Regions from separate parts of the Serratia sp. TSA_130.1 genome, predicted to be linked through region 2. Evidence: riboswitches for the same ligand, from Rfam matches in the RefSeq annotation. Region 2 holds a riboswitch; the other holds the start of a gene.
The links. A riboswitch is a leader RNA that binds a small molecule or an ion and turns the genes downstream of it on or off. The one in region 2 is predicted to bind fluoride.
Positions count from the first base shown of each region.

Region 1: it holds a riboswitch for fluoride, as region 2 does, so the genes downstream of both, ACUTQY_RS15905 (DHH family phosphoesterase) here and crcB (fluoride efflux transporter CrcB) in region 2, are expected to answer to the same signal.

Region 1 is NZ_JBQZFS010000004.1:57,453-62,148, reverse strand. It holds gene ACUTQY_RS15910 (universal stress protein) at 7-435, opposite strand; gene ACUTQY_RS15905 (DHH family phosphoesterase) at 439-1,404, opposite strand; fluoride riboswitch at 1,445-1,520, opposite strand; gene ACUTQY_RS15900 (diguanylate cyclase domain-containing protein) at 1,701-3,581, shown strand; gene ACUTQY_RS15895 (bifunctional diguanylate cyclase/phosphodiesterase) at 3,586-4,696, shown strand, end outside.
Region 2 is NZ_JBQZFS010000002.1:908,865-913,560, reverse strand. It holds gene ACUTQY_RS11145 (multidrug effflux MFS transporter) at 1-1,039, opposite strand, end outside; gene ACUTQY_RS11140 (TetR/AcrR family transcriptional regulator) at 1,046-1,642, opposite strand; gene crcB (fluoride efflux transporter CrcB) at 1,932-2,315, opposite strand; fluoride riboswitch at 2,394-2,456, opposite strand; gene ACUTQY_RS11130 (GNAT family N-acetyltransferase) at 2,540-2,968, shown strand; gene ACUTQY_RS11125 (diguanylate cyclase) at 2,970-4,037, opposite strand; gene tatA (Sec-independent protein translocase subunit TatA) at 4,256-4,471, shown strand; gene lipA (lipoyl synthase) at 4,565-4,696, opposite strand, start outside.

The DNA of each region.
Region 1 (4,696 bases), on a different contig from region 2:
CTCGTTCTAGGGAGTGGGAACGTGCTTTATCAGCACATCGATGGATAAATGGTTGATGAATTCGAAGCCGAAGGAGGCATAGACGCCAAACGGACGGTTCTGATGGCCGAGCAACAAAAGATCGACGCCTTCACGGGCAATCAGGGCTTCGACGTCTTTGAAGCGATGGATGCTGACCATTGCGCGTACCTCCAGGGGGATTGAGCAGTCTTCCACCAGGCGGCTGAGCATGGCTTTGGCGGCGATCACCTCGCTGGACTGGCGATCTTTGGTTTGCGCATCGCTGAGGTAGTCCAGCTCGGCATAGTCGGCGCTGATGTGCGCCACGGTAATGCGCGTATTCATCTGCTGATTGAGGCGTTCGGCATGGCGCAACAGCAGCCGGCCGTCGCGTTCATCCTGTACCAGCAGTAAAGCGTGTTGGTAGATCGGCATGTCTTATCTCCCTGCGTGAGCAATCTGTAGGGTTAACCACGGTAAAACCTCTTTTTTTCGGCTCGTCATACCGGGCAGCGACACTTGCCGAATGGCGAGCACCCGGTTCGACGAGAAATACAGGGTGGAACGGCGGTGGGTGATATCGGTAACCAGGAGTGCGGTCATCTCCAGCCCGGCTTCCTGCTTCGCCTGCTCGAGCGCCTGTTGCAGCGCGGGCAACAGCGGATCGATGTCGCTCATGGCCCGCACTTCTATCTGCGACAGCAGCAGCGAAACGGTATGGATGCGGTAATTCTTGGCGTCACGGTGCAGCAACTGCGGGGCGGATTGCCCCGAAAGATCGGTTTTGGCGGCAAGCAATCCGGCGGTGAAGGCGTCATAGTCAACGTGAGAGATTGCGCATAATCGCGCGACCGCCACCCGATCCTGTTCGGTGGTGGTCGGTGCGCTCAGCGCAACGGTATCGCTCAAAATCGCGCCCAGCAGCAGCGTGGCCTGGGCGGAAGAAAGCGGCATCGGCGTATCTGACGTCAGTATGGACAGGATCACGGTGGCGCAACAGCCAACGGCGCGGATCCAGACATCGGGCGGGTTGCGGGTGATCAAGGTGCCCAGCCGGTGATGATCGATAACGCCGACCACATCGCTGTCGGGCAATGAGGCCGGCCCTTGTTCGACGTCGGTAAAATCCACCAGCCAGACTTTGCGGTCACGGAGATCGTCTGTCAGCAGCGCAGGCGCTTGTACGCCGGCGGCGGCCAGTATGTAGCGGGTTTCCGGCGTCAATTCGCCAAGGCGGAAAGCGACGGCCGGTTTGCCGAGGTGATTGAGCCAGTCCGCGACCACCAGCGCGCTGCAGATACTGTCGCTGTCGGGATTTTTATGGCCGAAAACGTACAGCGGCATTTCCCGCACGGCGAGATCAGGCTGGGACGGAAAAGGGGTAATACGTGAGATTTCATTCATAGCGACTCCTGACATACCTGCCTAAAAAATAAAGCGAAGTTGTATATCAGGCGTCATCATCCGGTTCGAGCGAACGCGGCGGTTGGGAAAGGTGGAACACCATCACCTTGTGAACGACTGTAGCGCAGCGCGGTGGCAAACGCAACGCCCGGCAAAGCTGGCGAGAATGCATAATCGGATTGATACTGAGTGAGTCTATGATGGACAAGGATATTTGCCGCTAACCGACGGATAGGCTGAACGGAATCACGCCGGCCGGCTGCACCGGATCCGTGGGTGTCACAATGGGAGTCAACATGCTCGAGCCATGCTTCCCCGAAAACGAAGCCGAACGCCTGTCGGTATTGGATTCGCTGAACGTGCTGGATTCGAACTCAGTAGAAAAGCTGGATCGCATCACGCGGCTGGCTGCGAAATATTTCGGCGTCACCATTGCGCTGGTGTCACTGATCGACCGCGATCGTCAATGGTTTTTATCACGTTATGGCCTGGATGTCCGGGAAACGCCGCGCAACATCTCGTTCTGCGGCCATGCCATCCTGCAACGCGAAGCGCTGGTGGTGCCCGATACCGCGCAGGATCCGCGCTTTTTCGATAACCCACTGGTGGTCGGTGGCCCGCGCATCGGCTTCTACGTCGGGCAACAGCTGCTGTCCCTCGACGGGTTGCCGCTCGGCACGCTATGCATTATCGACAGCCACCCGCAGTCGTTTCCTCAAGATAAACTGGCCGACCTGCGTGACTTCGCCGCGGTGGTGGAAGAGTATCTGCAGAGCATCGAACGCAACGTCTATACCGAAAACCTGAAATCCGATCTGCAGCGCACGGAGGCGTTATTCGAACAGACTTTCTCTCAGGCGGCGGTGGGCATGGCGCTGGTTTCGCTGCAGGGGTATTGGCTGCGGGTCAATCCGCGCATCTGTGAAATGCTGCAATACTCCGAGCGCGAGCTGATGGATCGCACCTTTCAGGACATTACCTATCCGCTCGATCTCAACACCGATCTGGAAAAACTGCAGCAGTTGCTGAGAAACGAGATCGACACCTACTCGCTGGAGAAACGCTATTTCCGCGCCGATGGCACGATCGTATGGGTGGAACTGACGGTGGCGCTGAATCGGCTGCCGAACGGCAAGCCGGATCATTTCATCTCGGTCATCGTCGATATCAGCGAGCGCAAGGCGGCGGAGGCCGACCTGTATGCCTTGCAGCATGAGCTGGAAGAACGCGTCGAAATTCGTACGCATGAGCTTAACGTGGTGGTCAAACAGCTTAACGAAGAGATAGAAACCCGGGTGCTCGCCGAATCTCAGCTCAGTGCGGAAAAAGAACGCCTGCGCGCCATTACCGACAATATGCCGGCGTTAATCAGCCAAATCGACGCCAATGAACGCTACCTGTTCGCCAATAGCGCCTATAAGACCTGGTTTGGTCTGGAAGAGGCCAGCCTGCAGGGCATGACGGTGCGCGAGTTCATGGGGGAAAGCGTGTATCAGATGGCCCGGCCGATGATCGCGCGGGCTTTGGCGGGCGAAATGGTCAGCTTCGAAAACGAATTGCAGACCCAGCAGGGGCTGCTGATGATCCATACCACGCTGGTGCCGTGCGAGGCTCAGGGCTTTTACATTCTCTCCATGGATATCACCGAGTTGAAGCGGCTGCAGCAACGATTGGAATATGACGCCACGCACGACATGCTGACCGGGTTGACCAACCGACGCGCATTTCTGCGCCGGTTGTCGGGCACGTTGCAAGTCTGCTGTCATCAGCGGCAGATGGCCCTGTTGTTCATCGATCTCGATGGTTTTAAGGGCATGAACGACAGTTACGGCCATGACTTCGGCGATCTGATCCTGAAGACGTTCGCCAAATTGCTCAGCGCTTGCGCCGACGAACGGCACAGCGTCTCGCGCCTGGCCGGCGACGAGTTCACGGTGATCCTGTGGCCGCTGACAGCGCCGCGGCCTGAGGTCAGCGCGTTTTGCGAAAAGGTGTTGGCGGAGCTGGCCGGTATTTCGCAGATCGGTCAGCAGAAGGTCTGCCTGTCCGCCAGCATTGGCGCCGCTATCTCTGCGAGTGGGGACGTGACGCCGGAAATGCTGCTGGCCAGCGCCGACGGCGCGATGTATCAGGCGAAATCCGCCGGCAAAGGCACTTACGCCATCTGTGAGCTATGAGCCAATGTTACGACATCTCAGTAAGAACGAAGACGAGCGCCTGGCGGCCATCGATGCGCTGGCGGGGTTGGGCGCCGGCCATGACGACGCGATCCATCAGGTGCTGACGATCACCTGCAAGCTGTTACAGGCCGAGGGCTGCCTCATTTACCTGCACGGAACGCGCAAGATTTGGATCCGCGAGCACATTGACGTCGGGTTCGAGGAGATCGATTTCGTCAGCCCCTTGTTCAATTTCGTTCGTCTGAGCGGCGAGGCGTTGATTTGTCCGGACACCCATGCGGATGAACGCTTTGCCTCGGATCCCATGGTCAACGGCGCCGCGGCGATCCGCCACTGCGCCGCCATCCCGCTGTGCACCCGCGAAGGCTATACGATCGGCGCGTTCTGCCTCGTGGGTTCGCAGCCAAAGCATCTGACTCGCCGTCAGGTCGAACTGCTGCGCAGCATGGCCACCATCGTCGGCGAGCTGATCGAAGCGCAGAGTGAGATCGGCCTGGTCGATGCCATCACTCGCTTGCCCAATCGACAGCGGCTGATGGGGGAACTCGGCAATTTACCGGACACGGGCAAATACGCGTTATTGCTGTTCGATACGATAGATATCCAATACGCCTACGAGATGGCGCGTTCCTTCGGCCTGTCTACGGTAGAGTTACTGCTGGGGGATATCAGCCATTTCCTGAAAGAGACGTTTCTCAGTGAGCGCATGCTGTACAGCATCGCGCCCGGACGTTTCGCCGTCATTATCGAGGCGCAGCACATGCCGCAGGCGAAGCGCGATCTGTTGCGTTGCGCCGACCGTTTGCATCACGAAGTGAGAGGCGCCGTGCCGCTGCGCCTGGAGCTTAATGCCGGTTATGCGTTGTTTTCCGCGCCGCATGCCGATCCTCCCGAGATTTTGCGCCAGGCGACCAGCGCGCTGCATGATTCGATCGACGAGGGGCGAGCCGTCTCCCTCTATAGCGAGCCGAAGGATGCGGCGCGCAAGCATAATTTCAATATTTTTAATGAGTTGGCGCAGAGTCTGAAGGAAAATAATCGCGGGCTATTTTTGGAATACCAACCGCAGATTGATTTGGCGAGCGGCAGGATCGTCGGCGCGGAAGCATTGC
Region 2 (4,696 bases):
TCAAGGCCGACGCGCTGCCGGCTTTGTCCCCCTGGCTTTGCATCGCCAGCGACGAGGCGGTCGGGCCGACGATGCCGATCACCGCCACCGAGAAGAACAGCGGCACCAGCAACACGACCAGCGGCGCATGCAGCGCGGCGGCCAACAGCAGCAACAGCGATGCGACGGCCGCCAGCGTTAATCCGCCCCTCAACACCCGGCGTTCCCCCCAACGTGAACTGAGACGGCTGGCCAGCTGCGCCGCAATGATCAGCCCGACGCCGTTAATGGCGAAGCACAGGCTGAACATCTGCGGGCTGAGGCCGTAGATCTGCTGCAAGACGAAAGGCGAAGCGCCGATATAGGCGAACATGCCGGCCATTACGAAGCCCTGCGTCAGGCACAGGCCCATGAAATAGCGCTGGGTCAGCAACCCGCCGAGCGACATCAGCATCGCCAGAATGCCGCCCTGGCTGCGGCGCTCTACCGGCAGGGATTCGCGCAGCTTCAGCGCCGACAGGCTGAACAGCAGCACGGCGATGGCCGCCAGCACGCCGAAGATGCCGCGCCAGTTCATCACCTGCAGCATGACGCCGCCCAGCACCGGCGCGACGATCGGCGCCAGGCCGTTAACCAGCATCAGCAGGGCGAAGAAGCGGGTCAGCTCGTGGCCGGCGTACAGATCGCGAGCAATGGCGCGGGAAATCACCGCCCCGCCGGCGCCGGCGATGCCCTGGAGCAGGCGGGCGATCAGCAGTTGGTCAATGGTGGGCGCCAGCGCGCACCACAGCGAAGCGCCGAGCAGCAGGATCAGCGACAGCAGCAGCGGGCGCATACGGCCCAGTTTGTCGCTGTAAGGGCCAAAAATCAGCTGGCCGACGCCCAGGCCGAGAAGCCCGGCGGTCAGGCTGAGCTGCGCGGCGGCGGTGGAGGTATTCAGCTCGCCCGCCATTTCCGGCAGGGCGGGCAGATAGAGATCGGTGCACAGCGGCCCCAGCGCGGCCAACAGGCCAAGCACGACGGCGTACACCAGACGTTGTCTGGCTAAGTGTTTGGTCATGGGAGATTAAGATTTCCTGAACAGGTGAGAAATGGCCTGCTGATACAGATCGCGCAGCAGGGACGCATCGGCTTTTTGCGTGGTAAGGATACGGTAACCGGTGCCTTCGCTCATGACGGCGATAAACTCCACCCGCGCGGCGATCTCTTCCGCGCTGAAATCGGGATACAGCCGCTGCAGGTTGTGGCACACGTGGCGAAACAGCCGCGCCTCCGCATCGCTGAGCAGTTTGGCCACCACCGGGTTGCGCGTGGCCTCGGCGGTCACTTCCAGCATCAGCATGTGATCGGTTTCGCTCTCGCCCGGTTGCTGAAACAGCGTGCGCGCCGCCAGCGTGCCGGCGATCAGGTTGATGTGATCGCCAAGGTTTTCCAGGCGCTGCATCTTGCTGGTGATGATGCGATTGACGATCTCTTCGATAATCGCGTCTTTATTGGCGAAATAGCGATAGATTTGCCCGACGCTGAGCTGCGAGCCCTGGGCAATCTCCGCCATGCTGGCGGCATGGAAGCCGTGGCGGCGGAAGCTGGTTTTCGCCGCTTCGACGATCTGATCGCGGCGCGCCTGCACTTTGGCCTGTTTACTGTCGTTGGGGGAGAGCATCTGCCCGATCCTTTGCTGCGCGTGAGCCGGGTTCACAATTTTGGGTGTGAACGTTCATTCTCAATTGTAGTGTAACGGATGGGGAGGACGCAAGATGAACGCGCGTTGCGGGGAAAAGGTGTTTAGGCGAACAGGTAGGCGTTGATAAAGGCGGCGACGATCAGCACGCACAGCGCAACGGCGATCGCTTCGGCGGTGGTTTTCGGCAGGCTAAACATAGCGATTTCTCATCCAGTCAGGAGTTCTGGATGAGATTATGCGCATGCAAGATTAAGGAAACATTAAGGGCTTAGCGCCCGTTGACCCACATCACCAGCATGAAGGCCAGCAGCGTCATCGCCAGCGAGCCGGCCAGGTTAAGCAGCATGTTGGCCAATGCCCAGCCGAAGCGGCCGTCCTGCATCAGATACACCACCTCCAGCGAAAAGGTGGAGAAGGTGGTCAGGCCGCCGCAGAAGCCGGTGGTGATCAGCAGTTTCCAGGTGGGATCCAGGTGTGTCATGCGGGTGAAAATCGCCATCGCCAGACCGATGATAAAACCGCCGATCAGATTGACCATCAGCGTCCCGAGCGGAATGTGGGCGTTCAGCGGATTCATTTTCATGCTTACCGCCCAGCGCAAAACGCTGCCGACGCCGCCGCCGATAAAGACGGCCAGTAAAGAACTCAACATGGGGCAACTCCCTTTCAAACAGAGAAATTCACGGGCTCGGAAAGGGACAGGCGTAACGCTACGCGCCTCTCTCCGAGAGGTTACGTAGACATCATCAGCCTGTGAAGGCGGTTAGGGAGGAATGTCATCTCCAGCGTGCCGCACGGCCTTTTTCACCGTACCCGATGGATGTTACACCTAACGCCGTCTATTTTGTAGTATCGACCCCCTGCGAGGTAAAACCGATGGAAATCAGAGCGGCGCGTCTGGGCGACCGGCACGCTATCGCCGAATTGATGACGGTGTTGGGCTATCCCGGCACCGAGGCGTTTCTGACGCAGCGCATGCAGCAACTGTTGGCGCACCCGGACGAGGCGCTGCTGGTGGCGGCGGACGGGGCGCAAGTGCTGGGCGTGTTGTCGCTGCATTTCCTGCCGCAGCTGGCGTTGGCCGGCGACATTGGCCGCATCAGCTATTTTTGCGTCGACGATCGGGCGCGCGGCGCGGGCGTGGGGCGGCGGTTGTTGGCGGAGGGAGAGGCGTTGGCGCACCGTCGCGGCTGCGATCGGTTGGAGGTTCATTGCCACAGTCGCCGCGAGCGGGCCCATGCGTTTTACCTGCGCGAAGGCTTTGTTGAAGCGCCGAAGTATTTTGCCAAGTTATTAAGTCAGTAAGTTACTCCCCTGGCGGCACTGCCGTTTCCAGCCGGTTGCGGCCGTTTTGCTTCGCCCGATAGAGCGCGCTGTCGGCCGCTTTCAGCCAGTCCAGATAGCCGCCCAACGCGGGGTGGTAGTTGGCGATGCCGGCGCTGATCTGCAGCCGCAGTTGCGGCGCCTCCTTGAAGCTGACCGCATCCAGCCGCTGCTGGATGCGTCGCAGGACGATTTCCGCCTGCTCGGCGTTGGTGTTCGGCAGCACCGCGCCAAACTCGTCGCCGCCGTAGCGCCCGACGATATCCACGTTACGCAAGCCGATCAGCAGCTCTTCCGCCAGCGCCGCCAGGGCCTCATCCCCCAAAGCATGGCCGAAGGTGTCGTTGATGGTTTTGAAGCGGTCGATATCCATCAGGATCAGCGTGGCCTTATCCTGGTAGCGACGGCAACTGTCGAACTGACGATGCAGCAGATGCTCCCAGTGGCGACGGTTGTATAAGCCGGTCAGCCCATCGCGGGTGCTGATGCGCTGCAGCTCCTGTTTCTTTTCCGCCAGCCGCTTGGCGGTGCGGTAAGTCACCAGCCCGAGCAGCGTCGGGTAAAGGTAGATCATCGGCAGGCACAGATAGACCTGCAACGGCGTGCTGTACGGGTGAAACGGGAAGCCGAGCAGCGCGGCGGTGAACACCGCCGTGGCCAGTTGCATGGCCAATCCTTTTACAAACAGCGTTTTGCCGGCTGAAGCGATGTTATTCATGCTCATCATCGACAGGATGACGATGGCGGGCAGCGCGTTGAACGCCATCATCGCCGCCCAGAAGCCGCCGAAAGCGGAGTCGATCAACAGGTTGCGAATTTCGGCTTTGAACGGATCTTTGGCGCGGCGGGCCAGGCGGTAGGCGAGATGCGGCCAGAGAAAGCCGTGAAAGGCCAGCAATAGCCAGACCGCCGCGGGCGGAGCCAGGGGGTAGAGCGCGGCGCAGACGCAGATAAAGCCGAGCCCCAGACCGACGGCGCGGGGCAGGTAGGTGCGTTTGGCGAAGCTGAGGCCGGATTTTCGGGCATCGAAAATGGGTGGGGCAATATACATCCGGCATCTCCCTGATGAGTATCATGGCAGCGTATCATGCGGGTGATAAACTAAGAATAGTCTGGGATTCACGTCCAGAGGCCCTGTGGCATTACTGCGACCGATCTCACTCTGTTACATGTTGCGGTTGTGCGAGCCGAAGGAAAGTCGCTAAATATTCGCAGGCAAGGTCAGTTTTTCTCGCTGTTCACGCAGCGCTCTATGATAAGAAGGTGAGTATGGAAGGTATCAGCATTACCAAACTTCTGGTGATTGCGGTGTTGGTGATTTTACTGTTCGGCACCAGCAAACTGCGTACGCTCGGCGCCGATCTTGGCGCGGCGCTGAAAGGCTTTAAAAAAGCCGTGGGCGATGACAGCACGCCGCCGGCCGCCGGCAACAACGCCGCCGAAAGCCAGTCCGCTCAGCAGAGCGTCGAAAAGAAAGACGTTTAACCCCGTCTGACTGCGCGCAATAAAAAACGGATGCCTTGCGGACATCCGTTTTTTGGCGTTTCCGCCGTCTATAGCGTAACAAACTATTACGCGTTATTTCACTTCCATCCCTTTGGCCTGCAGATCGGCGTGGTAAGACGAACGCACGAACGGGCCGCAGGCGGCGTGGGTGAAGCCCATCGCCATCGCTTCTTCTTTCATCTCGTCAAACTCGGCAGGGCTGAC